2 linked regions of the Gloeocapsopsis sp. IPPAS B-1203 genome follow. The protein of the gene in region 1 interacts with the protein of each later gene in a pairwise test. Links are inferred from orthologs where the notes say so. Each region holds a gene or a part of one and is shown on either strand. Other genes may lie near its edges. The genes, in order: rlmB and CSQ79_RS07795.

Region 1 (8,492 bases):
CTCATCTACTAGTCTGTTAGTCATTGCTTTTTGTAGAGAGCGGTCTTGTGGATCAGGAACGTAAAAATCAGTCATGGAAAAACGAGGGTGAAAGTATGCATTTGGCTAGAGGTTAGATCAAAAGCTTTGATGGTGGCAAGTGTTTGTTTACTCAATTTTGTGAAAAATTCCATTAGAATTTGATTGCTACTGTACTTGCAGGTAACAAATTAGGGTTTGCTGATCGCAGCAGTAGTTCATGGCAACGATCGCTCCTGATAAAATGCAACCGTAGAGTATGACAGCAATCACCATGACTTCTCAAAATTCGATGAATCAAACTACAGGTGCAGATGCAGTTGATGTAGCCATTGCATCGGGAATTGACTTTGATGGAACTCCTATTCCTTCTGCAAAATTAGAACTCTATCGCCAAGTTATGGCACTAGAAGCAGGTAGGCAGCGTAGTGGCGTTTCTAATACAATGCGATCGCGAATCGTGCGAATTGGTGCGAAGCATATTTCTCAGGTAGAACTTAATCAAATGCTAATTGATGCCGATTTTGCTCCGCTTAAAGACAAAGAAATTGCCTTTTACTACGGTGTAAAGTAGTTATTTAGGCGCTTAAATTGAGGAAATGCGATCGCATTCTTACATAGCAATGCTCAGTTGTAGTTGACTCATGGCATAATTACCAGCAATAGCCCGTCAGCCTTGAATATTAATTGCTTATGTCCCCATTTGACGCTAAACCAGCGCTACTTGTCCTTGCAGATGGAACTGTTTATCGTGGTTTTTCTTTCGGTGCTCCTGGAACCACAATAGGAGAAGTTGTTTTTAATACAGGGATGACAGGCTATCAAGAAGTCTTAACAGATCCAAGCTACTGCGGTCAAATTGTCATCTTTACTTATCCGGAACTCGGTAACACTGGTGTCAATCCAGAAGATGAAGAATCCCATCGACCACAGATTCGAGGTGCTATAGCTCGTAATATCTGTGATAAGCCTAGTAATTGGCGCTCAACTGATAGCTTGCCAGATTATCTTAAGCAGCATAATATCCCAGGCATATATGGTATCGACACCCGCGCTCTTACTCGCAAAATTAGAGCTTTTGGTGCTATGAACGGGGGCATTTCTGCTGAGATTCTGGATGAATCTGAGCTACTTGAGCAAGTTACAGCAGCCCCCAGTATGAAAGGGTTAAATCTTGTACGGGAAGTTACAACTGCTAATGTTTACGAATGGTCTGATCCCACTACATCAATTTGGGAATTTAAGCCTGTTACTCAAGAAAATGCTACAGAACCTTTGACAGTAGTAGCGATTGATTTTGGTGTCAAGCGAAATATCCTGCGTCGCTTGGCAAGTCACGGCTGTCGAATTGTTGTCGTTCCTGTAAATACTCCATCTGAAGAAATTTTGAAATACAACCCTGACGGGATTTTTCTATCCAATGGTCCTGGCGATCCCGCAGCAGTTATAGAAGGAATTGAAACAACAAAAGCACTGTTAGCAAGCCAAAAACCGATGTTCGGTATTTGTATGGGGCATCAAATCTTAGGTCAAGCTCTCGGTGCAGAAACATTTAAACTTAAGTTTGGGCATCGCGGTCTTAATCAACCTGCTGGTCTTAAACAACGTGTAGAAATTACCAGTCAAAACCATAGTTTTGCGATCGACGCCAATTCATTACCTGCTGCGGATATCGAAGTCACGCATCTCAACTTAAATGATTCTACCGTTGCTGGATTGCGACACAAGTCACTGCCTTTATTTTCAGTGCAGTATCACCCAGAAGCAAGTCCAGGTCCTCACGATGCTGACTATCTATTTGAGCAGTTTGTCAAATTGATGCGCGAGGCGAAGCAGGAACGAGTGACTAGTGGCTAGAGTGGGCGAGTAGGCGAGTGGGAGTGTGGGTAATATAGTTTTGAGTTTTGGAAAGCGAAGAAAGGTGCCGGAGGCATTTATTAAAAGAATTTTGAACTTTGAGTTTTCATAACTCAACACTTCACGACTCTTTTAGTTTCCCGCCTACCCGCCTACACCACGACCCTCTGCCCTTCTGCTCTCCTACTCTCAATTTCTCCCTCATGGTAGTAGACAAGATCTCAAAAAAGATTTTATACTTGATCCTCAACTTTAAACATTTTAATTAAGGTTTAGATAGGAGGGTATTATTGCTGAGCCACTAAATATTACGGTTAGTTTGAGAGGAACTCGCGAAGTGCGGGATAACTATCAATTATTCCGGTTCACGGGTCTATTAGATGCTTTTTCTGAGCCTACCTTTCGTAAAGTCATTGGTAAATGTATCGATGAAGGACCAAAAAACATCATTTTGGACCTCTCACAGATTGACTTCGTCGATAGTTCAGGTCTAGGCGCTCTAGTGCAACTGGCAAAACAGGCACAAAACGCCGAGGGCACTTCACAGATTGTTACCAATGCCCGCGTGACTCAAACAGTTAAGCTGGTTCGTCTAGAGCAATTTCTCTCCCTGCGACCTTCAGTGGAAGTAGCTCTAGGAAATATTAAATAGTCATGACCTGGCAACAGAAAAGCTAACGCATAGCTATCCGGTTGTATTATCTGGGTAGCTTAATTTTTTAATATGACAGCTAATGACTACAAGGTTAGTTGAGTAAATTTTAAAAGCAAATAAGCAGTATGTAGCTTAACGACTGTGAAAGCTCTTAATACTTATTATTGAAGGCGATCGCTAGTAATAATTGCTCGCCTGAGTCTTGTAGAGGTTGGGGATCGAGGATAATAAAAGATTATTTAACATGAACTTGGCTGTGTTGCCAAACTGCTTGTCACTTAATTTTTGTCTGATTGCTGATTCAGGTATCAAGGATAATCTAAATTGTGAACCCAAAGGAGGAAGAGCTACTTGATGGCTCATCTATAATAGAAAGTAAATTAAATGTTAAATTAGGTCAACTGCTACCAGCCTTGGCGAACGAGTTATCGCAATTACAAGCAATTTCTCCTCAGGCTTTGGCGTATTTAGGAGATGCAGTTTATGAGCTTTATATTAGGAGTTATTACCTACTGCCACCCAAGCGCTCCCAAGCTTATCATCGTTTAGTAGTGGCACAAGTAAGAGCAGAAGCACAGGCATTACATTTGCGATCGCTGACTCCTTACCTGACTAGCACTGAATTAGATATAGTCCGTCGCGGTCGAAATGCTGCAACTAAACCTCCTAAGCGAGTGAATCCGGAAATTTATCAACAGGCATCTAGTTTAGAAACTTTAGTCGGCTATCTGTATCTCACTAACTGTCAACGTCTCACTCAGTTATTACACAAACTGGACTTTGAGCAGCAGAGCAATGAGTAATGGAAGTTATCTCTCTATACTGAAATTGATTAAGACTGTCGGTTAAATTCAAATAATAGAGATGCCCAACAGAACTTAACATTTTAACTATTACATAAATGGCTAACAAACCACAGAAATTTAGATCTACGGGCGGAGCAAAGCGAAATAAGCCAGTAAAAATCAGGGGTAATGCAACCTCAAAACCTTTGCTCAAATCTCCAAAGCAGGTTGACGTTACACCGACAAGACCTGCTATTCGTAACGTTGATACAGAAGAGTCAACTTCAAAAGAAGACAACGACTTAATCTATGGACGTCATCCTGTCTTAGCTGCCCTAGAAAATCAAAGACAGCTTAACCGCATTTGGATTACCTCACGCCTGCGCTACGATTCCCGTTTTCATTCGTTAGTGACGCAAGCCAAAGAAAACGGTACGGTTATTGATGAAGTTGACTCTAGACGATTGGATCAAATTACTCATCATGCAAATCATCAAGGAGTTGCTGCTCAAATTGCGCCTTATGCGTATAGCGATTTAAGCGAACTAATCGATAAAGCTAAAGCTAAAACTGAGGCACCTGTGGTCGTAGCAGTAGAAGGTATTACTGATCCCCACAATTTAGGAGCGATTATTCGGACGGCTGAGGCGATCGGGGCGCAGGGACTCGTCATACCTCAAAGACGAGCAGCAGGAATTACCTCTAGCGTTATGAAAGCAGCTGCTGGTGCTTTGGAAAACTTTCCTGTTGCTAGAGTCGTTAATTTCAGTCGGGCTTTAGAAGAACTTAAACAGGCTGGATTTTGGATTTATGGTACAGCCGCAACAGCAAGCCAACCACTTCATACAGTGCAATTTTCAGGGTCTATTGTTTTAGTTATTGGTGCTGAAGGAGAAGGTTTGAGTTTGTTGACACAACGCTGCTGTGATGTGTTGGTGTCGATTCCACTTTTGGGTAATACCCCAAGCTTGAATGCCTCAGTGGCAGCTGGAATGGCTCTGTATGAAATTTACCGCCAACGATGGTTAAATATGCTTCATTTAGAAAAATTAAAATAAGATAATTTGAAAAAAGAAGCGTAACAGAGTATAACAAAGTGTGAAGTACTTAGAAGCAGTAGCAGACCGCGTCACATCTGTAACCAATTGACAAAACAGCAAAAACCATGAAGACATTTTGGAATAGTTTTAAAGAAGTTTTAACTAATCTCTTTCATAGCTTAGGCTGGGCTTGGTGGGTAGAAATTGTTACACAGAATCCGCGCTGCACGTATTACTTTGGTCCTTTCTTGAGTGTTAAGGAAGCAAATGCTGCCAAAGCTGGGTATCTAGAGGATTTAGAACAAGAAGGCGCACAAGGGATCGTTGTAGCAGTCAAGCGCTGCAAACCTAAGAATTTGACAGTTGCTGATGACTTAGGAGATATGATTCAGCCTAAAGCCACACCAATTTTTAGCGGTCAGATGTAAAAAAGAGGGGAGAAATAGCAATTAGCTCACACACACTCCTACTCTACAAGGCTCCTGTACTCCCACACCAACCACGAGTTCCTAATCACTCCTTGACAACTTCAGGGTGTTGAATAATCCATTGGTCAACATCACTCAACACCTGTTGAGGAATTTCCCACGGGAAAAGATGAGCTGTGTTTGGGTAGCAGTGCCATTGGCAATATTTTAAATGTCGCGCAGTTTCAAGGCTCGATTCAGCAGTGATATGAAAATCGCTTGCTCCGGCTAGCACTAAGCTGGGACACTCAATTTTGTGCAAGTCTGATAAGCGATCATAACCAGATTGTAAAGCAGTATTTAATGCTCGTTGCGCAGCAGCAGAAGTTTGGAGGTATGCAGCGATCGCATCAGTAGCTAGATAGCGATAGGCAGTAGAAGAATGTTGTTGAATGAGGTAGCGGTAGAGCGATCGCTTACCAAATGTTTCAATATTCCACTGCCAACTTGGTTGTAACCAGTTTAAAACAGATGCGACACCAGTGTACACATTATCTTGCCAGCTAATCGATGGATGATTTCCTCTGGGACGCGCTGCAGTTGCGACGAGAATTAACCCGCTAACTTGTTCGGGCAATTTGAGTGCGAGTTCCATTGCTAGAATTCCTCCCAAAGACCAGCCGAGAACTAAGCAGCGCTGAATATCAAAGCGGTTTATTAGTGCTTCCAAGTCTAGTAAGTGATCGGTCATCGAAAAATTTTGTTGCGTACGACTGCTGCCGTATCCGCGTAAATCTGGGGCAACTGTACGGAAACGCTGAGATAAATGGTTGGTAAAAACAGACAGACTACGCCCTGAACCTGGATGACCATGTAAGCAGAGAATGGGGAAGCCGTTTCCTTGAATATGAACGTTGAGATTGATAGGTTGAACAGCTTGAGGTAAAGACACTAGAGAAAAATGAGTGGCAATATATTTAATATAGGTGGGAAGTGGTAATAGGTAATAGAGAGTTATGAATGTTGAGTGTTGAGTTTCAGAAAGTTAAGAAAATTCTTTGATTCAAAACTCAAAACTTTTTATGTAAGTCCTGAATTAAACTAAATAATCTGGATCGCAAGTTAAAGGAGCAAAAAATGGCATCCATCCGCGAGTTGCACCAACAACTAGTGAGCAAAGAGCGCTCTGCGGTTGAAATTACTCAAGAAGCCTTGCAGCGCATTGCAGCCTTAGAGCCGAAATTACACAGCTTCTTATCGGTGACAGCAGATACGGCGTTAGCACAGGCACAAGCAGTAGATGCCAAAATCGCTGCGGGGGAAGAAATCGGGGTACTCGCAGGAATTCCGATTGGGATTAAGGACAATATGTGTACCAAAGGAATTCGGACAACGTGTGCTTCTAAAATACTGGAAAACTTTGTACCGCCGTATGAATCCACTGTGACACAAAAGTTAGCAGACGCAGGTACTGTCATGGTAGGCAAAACCAATTTAGATGAATTTGCTATGGGCAGTTCTACCGAGAACTCAGCATTTCAATCTACTGCAAATCCTTGGGATCTTGAACGAGTTCCTGGTGGTTCTTCTGGTGGTTCTGCAGCGGCGGTAGCAGCACAAGAATGTGTCGTTTCCATAGGTTCTGATACTGGAGGTTCAATTCGTCAACCAGCATCGTTTTGCGGCGTTGTTGGCATGAAACCGACTTACGGTTTAGTGTCGCGTTATGGTTTAGTGGCGTTTGCTTCATCTTTAGATCAAATTGGACCATTTGGACGCACAGTAGAAGACGCTGCAATTTTACTCGGCGCGATCGCAGGCTACGATCCCAAAGATTCCACAAGTCTCAAAGTTGAAATTCCAGACTACACGCAAGCTTTAAAACCTGATGTCAAAAATCTCCGCATTGGCATTATCAAAGAAACCTTCGGCGCAGGATTAGATCCAGCGGTGGAACAAGCTGTCACAAAAGCGATTGAACAACTTAAGGATTTAGGAGCAGAAATTCAAGAAATTTCCTGCCCTCGCTTTCGCTATGGATTGCCTACTTACTACATTATTGCGCCCTCGGAAGCTTCAGCAAACTTGGCACGTTACGACGGTGTAAAGTACGGCTTGCGCACCTCAGATGCCGAAAATCTCCTCTCGATGTATAACCGCACTCGTGCTGCTGGGTTTGGCACTGAAGTCAAACGGCGAATTATGGTGGGAACTTACACGCTGTCAGCAGGCTATTACGATGCGTATTATTTAAAGGCGCAAAAAGTCCGCACCCTGATTAAGCAAGACTTTGAAAATGCGTTTGCCAATGTTGATGTTTTAGTGTGTCCAACTGTACCTACAACGGCATTTAAGGCGGGAGAAAAGACGGACGATCCCCTAAGTATGTACTTGACTGATTTGATGACAATTACCGTCAATCTCGCGGGTTTGCCAGGAATGAGTATTCCTTGTGGTTTTGATGACAAAGGTTTACCAATTGGATTGCAGTTGATTGGAAACGCACTGCGCGAAGACCTGCTATTTCAAGTTGCTTATGCTTATGAGCAAGCTACCGAGTGGCACAAACATACTCCCAAATTGTTGAAAACATAGCGATCTCCACAGTCAGTGTCAGTATAGTGATGCACAGCAATAAGTTTTTTATCATAACTTTGTGCATCCGTACGCAAGTAGAAGGGTATCCATGCTCAACAAATTATCTTTGAGGTGGCTGCTGAGTGCTGGGTTAGTTGCTGCACTCTTTTATATCGGGTTAAGCGTCTATCTATTTTTTCAGCAAACCCGCTTTATTTTTTTTCCTTCACCCGTTATTCAAACGACACCAGAGTTTTTTAACCTCCGCTATCAAGAAGTATGGCTACCTGTTACCACAACCACAAAGCAAGTAGAACGCATTCATGGCTGGTGGATTCCTGCGACTCAATCCAATGGCAAAGTACTACTATATTTGCACGGCAACGGAATTAACATTGGTGCAAATGTTGCTCATGCCCATCGATTTCACCAGATGGGTTTTTCAGTCTTACTAATTGATTATCGTGGCTACGGGCGCAGTGAGGGGGCTTTCCCTTCTGAAGTGAGTGTTTACCAAGATGCTGCGGTGGCATGGGATTATCTTGTAAACCAGCGACAAATTGATCCGAGTCAGATTTTTATTTATGGGCATTCTTTAGGTGGTGCGATCGCCATTCACCTAGCACTACAACAACCTAATGCGGCAGGATTAATTATCGAAAGCTCGTTTACTTCAATCCGTGCCATGATCGATTTTCAGCGTGCCTACCGTATATTTCCTGTTGATTTAATTTTACGTCAGCGCTTCGACTCAATTAGTAGAATCAATGCACTACAAGTCCCTGTTTTATTTCTTCACGGTACTGCCGATTGGCAAGTTCCTGCGCAAATGAGCGAACAACTCTACGCTGCTGCACCTGAACCAAAGCAGTTGGTTTTGATTCCTGGTGCGGGACATAATAATGTCGCAGAAGTTGCAGGTTCTAAATATTTTCAAGTGGTACAAAACTTTGTTCGACAAGTCGCAACTCAACAAGTGGCGGAATACTAGAACACATGGAGTTAAAAGATGCAATTACAACTAAATCAGTTAGAGGTTAAGCCAGGGCAAAGAGTACTACTACGAAACATCAGCTGGAACGAATTTGAGCAGATTTTAGATGAGTTAGGAAATTCCCGTGCTTCCCGACTTGCCTACTATAAAGGACTGTTG
Region 2 (8,470 bases), on another replicon or contig:
ATGACATTGTGACAATGAAGCAAGGAGATGAAGTCACGCACATTGCTGCTAAAACAATTCTTTGGGCTGCGGGCGTCAAAGCTTCTGCTATGGGAGAAATTTTAGCTAAGCGTACTGGCGCACAACTTGATCGTGCCGGACGAGTTATCGTTGAACCAGACCTCAGTATTCCAGATCATCCCAATGTTTTTGTTGTTGGTGACTTAGCAAATTTCTCTCACCAAAACAGTAAACCCCTACCTGGTGTTGCACCTGTTGCTATGCAACAAGGACAATATGTTGCAGCACTACTTAAACAACGGTTACAAGCAAAGACACTACCACCGTTTAATTACTTTGATCGCGGCAGTTTAGCCGTTATTGGACGCAATGCAGCAGTTGTAGACTTTGGTTTTGTTAAATTCTCTGGTTTCTTAGCATGGCTGACATGGGTATTTGTCCACATTTATTTCTTAATCGAATTTGATAACAAACTTGTGGTTCTCTTGCAATGGGGTTGGAACTACTGGACGCGCAAGCGTGGTGCAAGATTAATCACAGGCGAAGAATCTTTATTGACAGTAGGAGTTGATAATCAAGGAGATTTCTACACACCAACTAATAGCAATTCAGCCGTTAAAGTGTAATTTTATTAATAGATATTAATATAAATCTGGTTGGTTAGCGGCGATCAAAAGTGACTATTGGCTAGTGAATAATAACTAGTCCTTACCACTGGGGATTGCTTTTTAGTAAAGCTTTTACTTGCTCAGCGTTGAGAGATTGAGATATAAAGAACCCTTGCGCATATTCACATTCTAATGTTCTCAGGTAGGCAAGTTGTGCTGATGTTTCTACACCTTCTGCTGTGACGTCAATATTTAGTTTATGGGCAAGAGTAATAATTGTTTCAACAATTTCAGCGCTAGCTTGCTCAACACCAATACGTGAAACGAAAGAGCGATCAATTTTTAATCCGTTGATGGGAAAATGATATAAACGTGCTAGAGATGAGTATCCTATTCCAAAATCATCAATTGATAACTGAACGCCCAAATCTCTTAACTGTAAAAGCTTAGTTGAAATAGAATCATTTTCTTCCATAATGACGCCTTCAACAATTTCTAGTCTTAAGTGTGAGGCGATTAAGTTAGTCTGCTGTAAAACTTGCTGAATTTGCTCGACAATATTAGGTTGAGAAAACTGCTTGCCAGAAAGATTAATACTTATAATTAAGTCTTTTGCTTCTGTAAGTTGTCGTTGCCATTGACACAATTGATAGCAAGCCGTGTAAAAAATCCATTGACATAAGCGAGTGATCATCCCAGTTTCTTCTGCTGTTGCAATAAATCTATCTGGGTTTTGCAAACCATATTGGGGATGCTGCCAGCGTATCAGGGCTTCAAAACCAGTAATTTTGCCTGTCTGCAAAGAAATAATTGGTTGATATTGCAAAATAAATTCTTGTCTTTCAATTGCATTACGCAGATCTGTTTCTAATTGTAGGCGTGCAACAGCTTTGGTATACATTGCAGGATTAAAGATTTCGTAGCGCCCCGCACCTTGGTTTTTAGCACGATACATAGCAATGTCAGCGTTGCGTAGAAGTGCTTCTGGCTGATCGTAATGAGTGGCACTTAGTGCAATACCAATACTTGCAGAGGTAAATATTTGTTGTTCTTCAATTTCAAAAGGTAACGAAAGTACTTGTTCAATTCTTTCAGCTACACGAATGGTATCGCTGGCATCTTGAATACCGTCAAGTAAAATTGTAAACTCATCTCCGCCCAAGCGGGCAACAGTATCAGTTGGTCGCAAGCATTCTTGTAACCGAGATGCGATCGCTACAAGTAACTTGTCTCCAAGAAGATGCCCTAAACTGTCATTAATGACTTTAAAGCGATCTAAATCAAGAAAAAGAACTGCAAATAGATAATTTTGATATCTCTTAGCGTGTTGAATTGCCTGTTCTAGACGATCTAAAAACAGTGCACGATTGGGTAAACCTGTCAAGGCATCGTGAAAGGCATTTTGAAGCAATTCCTCTTCTGCTTGCTTGCGTTCAGTAATGTCTCGACAAATTGCGTGTAATTCTATTGGTTCGCCCTCGTTGTCAATCACTAGTTGATTGCGTTCGCGTACCCAAAGCACTGAACCATCTTTACAAACTTTGCGCAGTTCTACTTCACTACTAGTAATCTTTTCGCGAAAGATACTTTCCATCCAATCTTGCATCCAGTCGCGATCAGCTTCATAAATTGTCATCAATGCAGGTTGACCGATCAACTCTTGTTTGTCGTAACCTAAATACTCAGCAGCATAGTTATTGACCGATTTGAGAGTCCCATCAGCGGCGATCGCAAAATAAGCATCAGGCGCAAAATCAAACAACTTTTGATAGCGCTCCTCGCTTTCTTTTAAAGCTTCAGCATTGGCAATTTTAGCACTGAGACGCTGACCAAAATAGGAACCTACTGATGCCAACAGCAAAATACTTAAACTAGCAGTACCAGTAGCAATTGCTAAAACAAATCTATCGATTCCGGTAGAACCTTGGGCAAGAAGTTTAATTGAAGGGTAATAGTCAACTGCCATCATGCCTAGATAATGCAAGGCATCAATGGCGACACCAGCAAAAAGTGCACTAACAACTTTACCCAGACTTTCAGATCTGACAATTTTTTCAGCACTAGCATGAAATGCTAACCACAACGCACTAGTTGACATAAAAATTGTGAAAGCCCCTGCAAAAATAAGAAATTGTGGACTATAAACTGGCATTGCACCGAGTCGCATTCCCCACATTGCAGTAAAGTGCATCGTAATAATGCCCAACCCTACAAAAATGCCTCCTGTCAATAAAGGCAACCACCTCAACGGTCTTTGGCTAGCAGTTGATAATCCGATTCCACAAAAGGCGATCGCGACTAGTAATGAGAGTAAGGTTGTTGGAATATCGTAAGTAATTGGTATAGGTAGCTCGTAGGCAAGCATGGCAATAAAGTGCATGACCCAGATACTAATCCCTAAAGCGATCGCACTACCGCTTAACCACAACTTTCTTGCTGTTCCTTGTGTGACAGGAACTTGCCCAGCCATATCAAGTGCTGTATATGAACTGATAATTGCTACCACAAGGGAAAGTACAACCAAACGCAGATCGTAAGTAGCGCTTAAGGCTGTACTGATGGAAGTTATATCTTTGACAACCATAAAGTATGATATTAGTTACCTTATGCATAATTGAGTAAATTTTTTATCTTATACTCGAAATAACACTTACAGAGTTTGCGTAACTACTGGCATTTCAAAAATATTTATTTATTTTCAACTAAAAATCGTAAAAAATATACACTTTAAGTAGCTTTTAAGCGTTTGATAGTGCCAAAACTCCTAAAAAATAATAATTTTAATACGCAATGTCATTCGTATTCATTATGAAAATCTGCTGACAACAAACATTAAATATTTTGCCAAAGTGAATGCATCGACTCCCATTTCTGTACGTTCACGTGCTGCCAAAATACCAGCTTGAGAATGCCACCACGCAGCACTTGCAACAATTTCTAGTATGGGTATATCTTTGGAAGTCGCCTGTGCAATCAATCCTCCCAACAAACCTGTGAGCACATCACCACTACCACCACGCGCTAAAGCTGGGGTACTTTCAGGATTAATCCAGACACAATCAGCTTGGGCAATCGCAGTCCTTGCACCTTTCAACAACACAACTGCACCACTTTGTTCAGTGGCTGCACGTACAGCGGCAATGCGGTCTTTAGTAGGGTCAACAATATCAGGAAACAATCGCTTAAATTCGCCTGCGTGGGGTGTTAAGACGGTGGATGCTTGTCTATGTTGCAATGTCTGAGTTGTTCCCATTTGGGCAAGAATATTTAAACCGTCAGCATCTAAAACCAAAGGGCGATCGCTATCAATCACTTCTTGTAAAATTGGCTTGGCATCTACTGTTAAACCAGGACCACAAGCGATCGCATCAAACGAACTCAAATCGATCTCTGGTAACTGCAGTTGTGCGATCGCACCGCTTTCGGTTTCAGGACAGCCGATAATTAAAGCTTCAGGTAATTGTGCAGACAACAGTGGTTTAATCGATTCTGGAACAGCAATTGAGAGCATGCCAACACCACTTGCTCTTGCGCCCAAGCCTGTCAAAATTGCCCCGCCTGTATAACGCCGCGAACCGCAGATGAGTAAAAGATGTCCCTGTTTATATTTATGCGTAACAGGAGAACGCTTGAGAGGGAGAGTTGCGATCGCACTTTGTGAAGTGATGCGTTGGATTTTTGGTGTTTCTAATATTGCTTGGATATCTGTCAGCGGAATATCAAAATCAATTAACTCTGCTGCACCAACATAATCTAAAGCTTGGTCTTGCAACAATCCTAGTTTCCACAAACCTAAACAAAAGGTATGTGTTGCTTGTACGGCTGTTCCTAGCACTTCCCCAGTATCAGTGTGTAAGCCAGATGGTAAATCAATACTGACAACTGGCTGTGACCATTCATTCAACTGATTGACAATTTGGTCTACAGGAGAAGACAGCGATCGCTCTAACCCAAATCCAAATAAACCATCAATAAATAAATCGCATTCTGCTAGAGGTTCTAAAGATTCATGAATTAGAATCTCTAAACTCTTGACATATTGTGCGTGTTGTGAAGTCAAATCTTTTAACTTAGAAAAAGGGCTGCAAACTGCAACCTGATATCCTTGAAAATGCAATTCTCGTGCTACAACTAGCGCATCACCCCCATTATGCCCAGGTCCTCCTAAAATACCGATACGCGATACTTGTGACAGAGGATAAAGCTCTATAATACGACGTGTAACGAGTCCGGCTACCTTCTCCATCAACGCAGCCACTGGCATTCCTCTAGTAAAGATCCGCTCTTCAATATTCCGCATCTGCTGCGCAGTAACGACTATACGAGAAATTGGTTCGCGTTGTACCGCAAGATGGGAATGATTTTGATTGAACATAGTTTTATTAGGGCTACACTGAGTTACTTACTCTCATTTTCCTAAATTCATCAGAACGCCACCTGTAGTAAGAGAGAAATTTTATAGGGACAGAGGGGCTTTAGATGCAGGGAAGCACAGGAGTAGAAAATTATGTTTTGTTATAACCATTTTTTATTTAGTTGAATGAACGAGTCTTGTGTAAAAGATGCAGCATTGAGAGAATTATCCGTATTTAACTCATCGCTGAAAAACACGAGCTAAAAAATTATGAAAAACTTCTTTCTCAGCACGGCTGTGTTTTTACTCGCCTTTTCTCCAGTTTCTCTAGCAAGCGATCGCCAACTGATAGACACAGTTTGTCAGACAGGAAAGCCAAAATGCGTGGAACTTGTTATTCGGGCAATGAAGCAACGCTACCAACCACTTGCAAAGCAGTGCGATCATGATGCTTTGTTTGCACTTGCTTACTTGCGAACGACACAAACCTTTCTCAAAACAATTGATGAGATTAACTACAACAATCCTGCATCTGTGATTCGAGAAGATGCCTTGTTTGCCGATTATTATTTTCGAGCTTATGATGCTTACCATACAGGTAAAGGTTATGTTCCCCCAGTTTGGCAAATCGCGTTTGATGCAGCACAGCGTCGCTCAGTGTCAGGCTCTGGCAATCTCATTTTAGGCTTTAATGCACACATTCAGCGCGATTTGCCGTTTGTACTTTATGAGCTTTATTTAAAAGGTCATCCAGTAAGCTATGAAGACCACACTCGTGTCAATGAATTTCTTCAACAGGTAAATATATTATCGGAAATAGCGCGCAAGTTTGATCCGACAGTTGATGATGAAGATATACCAGGTGATACAGATGACTTACAACGGTTTCAACTCATTGCTCAGTGGCGTGAGGGTGCATACCGTAATTTTGAGCGCCTCCGCGATGCAAATACAAATACTCAACGCATCCAAATAGCAGCAGAAATTGAAGCACAGACTGCAGCTACTGCTTTTCTATTACAACAAAATTCCAGCTATCCGCCTGGGATAAATAGTTCTGAACGGGATACTTATTGCCAAGCGCAGCGGAAACAAAGATAAAGTCTACTCTTGCCGCAACATTCCATCTTCCATGTACGCTACACGGTCAGCTACATCAATAATACGTGAGTCATGAGTTACCATTAACACTGTACAGCCTTCTTCTTTGGCTAATAACCGTAGTAACTCAATAACATTGTGTCCGCTACGCGAGTCTAAAGCAGCAGTAGGTTCGTCTGCCATGATTAACCGAGGATTACCTGCTAACGCCCGTGCGATCGCAACTCGCTGTTTTTGTCCGCCAGATAAATCTCCTGGTTTATAGTTCGTATGACTTGCTAAACCTACTTGTTCGAGTAGGTATTTCGCTTGGTTTCTTGCTAACCGTCCTTTAATGCCTTTAATATTCAGCACTAATTCTACATTCTCGGCTGCTGTCAGCGCTGGAAATAAGTTAAACCCTTGAAAAATAAACCCAATATTTTGCAGACGAAAGTTTGCTAACTTATCGCGAGGCATTTTTGTAATCTCTTCGCCGAGTAAGTATACGCTTCCTGCAGTTGGCGTCAGCAAGCCTGCCAAAATTGACAGTAAAGTTGTCTTTCCTGATCCGGATGGTCCCATTAATAGTTGAATATCACCAGGAGAGACTTCTAAATCAATTCCTTTAAGGACTTGAAAGCAATCGCGTCCCGATTTGAAAGCCATCTCAACACCTTTTGTCAAGATTGCTTTTGTTTTACGTTGGTTCGTTGGTTTTATTGATGTGGGATCAACCAGGGTACGGCTTGTTATAGACACAATAGGCTTACTTCAAGAATTGTTCAGAACTGAGACTACTTCAATGTATTCAGTTTTAAGGATCTTAATAGTATTAGACGCTGCTCGCCACAAAAAAGATTCTACTAATAGGAACAAATTTAGGAGTGAGCAGCGAGGGTGAGGAGTGAGTGTTGAGTTTTGTTCGCGAAGAAAGTGCCGGAGGCATTTATTAAAAGAATTTTGCATTTTGAGTGCTGAGTTACGAAAATTCTTCAATTCAAAACTCAAAATTCAAAACCAATCACTCACCCCTCTCAACAATAACGTTTACGTCAAAGATAGACGGGTAATACTCCTTCATGATTACGGCTGTTCCCACTGTGGGAGTTGTTTGTCCAAAGTTACATTAAACATAACTACATAAAAGTTTATGTAAGGGTAAATGACCCTACTTAAACAGCTCGGTAAAGGAAACCACGATGTTTGAATACTTTACAGATAAAGCCATCAAGGTAATCATGCTATCCCAGGAAGAAACACGTCGCCTGGGACACAACTTGGTAGGAACCGAGCAGATTCTTTTAGGCTTGATTGGAGAAGGTACGGGAGTAGCAGCAAAAGTGCTGACCGAGCTGGGAGTATCCCTCCAAGATGCACGCACAGAAGTAGAAAAAATTATCGGTAGGGGAGATCGATTTGTCCCTACTGAACTTCCTTTCACTCCCAAAGTCAAGCGTGTTTTTGAGCAAGCCCTAGCTGAAGCTCGGCAACTCGGAAACAACTATATTGATACAGAACACATTTTGTTAGGATTACTCCGCGAAGGCGACGGAGTAGCAGCGAAAGTCCTCAGTAATTTGGGTATTCACCCAGAGCAAATTCGCACCGCAGTTATCAAAAAACATGGAGAGGTAGCGGCAGTTTCTGTCGGTAGTACTGAACGTCGCAGCGGTCGGACTGCAAGTAAAACAGCAATTTTAGACGAATTTAGCACTAACTTAACAAAGCTTGCTGCAGAAGGTAAGCTTGATCCTGTTGTTGGACGCGAGAAAGAAATTGAACGCGCGATTCAGATTCTTGGACGTCGCACGAAGAATAACCCCGTGTTAATCGGTGAACCTGGTGTTGGGAAAACTGCGATCGCCGAAGGACTCGCCCAACGGATTGTTGCCCAAAACGTTCCTGATATCTTAGAAGATCGCCAAGTCGTCAGCTTAGATATGGGCTTACTAATTGCTGGTACGCGCTTTAGAGGTGACTTTGAGGAACGCATCAAAGCCATCATGGATGAAATTCGCGCTGCGGGTAATATTATCTTAGTGATTGACGAAATTCACACTTTGATTGGTACTGGTGGTGTTGAAGGTGGTATGGATGCAGCAAACATCCTCAAGCCAGCACTAGCCCGTGGTGAACTGCAGTGTCTTGGTGCAACTACTTTAGACGAATACCGCAAGCACATCGAACGCGATGCAGCACTTGAGCGTCGTTTCCAGCCGATTATGGTTGGCGAACCTTCGGTAGATGAAACGATTGAGATTCTGCACGGTTTACGTGGTACTTACGAACAATATCACCGCGTTAAGATTACTGATGTTGCGCTACAAGCCGCTGCGAAGCTATCAGATCGTTATATTAGCGATCGCTTCTTACCTGATAAAGCCATCGACTTGATTGATGAAGCTGGTTCGCGTGTCCGCTTAAG

What was found.
Region 2: the proteins of rlmB (region 1) and CSQ79_RS07795 interact in binary tests that used the Escherichia coli proteins (3 or more experiments, as listed by UniProt). The link is inferred for Gloeocapsopsis sp. IPPAS B-1203 from one-to-one orthologs.

Annotation. Positions count from the first base shown.
Region 1 is NZ_PEIG01000011.1:4,893-13,384, forward strand. The notes cover bases 2,524-5,402. They hold rlmB (23S rRNA (guanosine(2251)-2'-O)-methyltransferase RlmB), read left to right. Parts: upstream 2,524-3,431; coding sequence 3,432-4,373; downstream 4,374-5,402. Other genes in these bases: CSQ79_RS18515 (STAS domain-containing protein), read left to right, coding at 2,524-2,527; CSQ79_RS18520 (Mini-ribonuclease 3), read left to right, coding at 2,857-3,333; CSQ79_RS18530 (DUF1816 domain-containing protein), read left to right, coding at 4,481-4,783; CSQ79_RS18535 (alpha/beta fold hydrolase), read right to left, coding at 4,869-5,402. In the rest of the region: CSQ79_RS18500 (hypothetical protein), read right to left, coding at 1-24; CSQ79_RS18505 (small RNA NsiR4-regulated ssr1528 family protein), read left to right, coding at 293-592; carA (glutamine-hydrolyzing carbamoyl-phosphate synthase small subunit), read left to right, coding at 712-1,875; more of CSQ79_RS18515, read left to right, coding at 2,213-2,523; more of CSQ79_RS18535, read right to left, coding at 5,403-5,714; Asp-tRNA(Asn)/Glu-tRNA(Gln) amidotransferase subunit GatA, read left to right, coding at 5,900-7,357; CSQ79_RS18545 (alpha/beta hydrolase), read left to right, coding at 7,449-8,330; CSQ79_RS18550 (Uma2 family endonuclease), read left to right, coding at 8,349-8,492. UniProt on the Escherichia coli protein: Specifically methylates the ribose of guanosine 2251 in 23S rRNA.
Region 2 is NZ_PEIG01000003.1:399,042-407,511, forward strand. The notes cover bases 2,700-5,556. They hold CSQ79_RS07795 (NAD(P)H-hydrate dehydratase), read right to left. Parts: upstream 4,984-5,556; coding sequence 3,415-4,983; downstream 2,700-3,414. Other genes in these bases: CSQ79_RS07790 (EAL domain-containing protein), read right to left, coding at 2,700-3,192; CSQ79_RS07800 (DUF5995 family protein), read left to right, coding at 5,233-5,556. In the rest of the region: CSQ79_RS07785 (NAD(P)/FAD-dependent oxidoreductase), read left to right, coding at 1-626; more of CSQ79_RS07790, read right to left, coding at 709-2,699; more of CSQ79_RS07800, read left to right, coding at 5,557-6,063; CSQ79_RS07805 (ABC transporter ATP-binding protein), read right to left, coding at 6,067-6,798; CSQ79_RS07810 (ATP-dependent Clp protease ATP-binding subunit), read left to right, coding at 7,245-8,470. UniProt on the Escherichia coli protein: Bifunctional enzyme that catalyzes the epimerization of the S- and R-forms of NAD(P)HX and the dehydration of the S-form of NAD(P)HX at the expense of ADP, which is converted to AMP.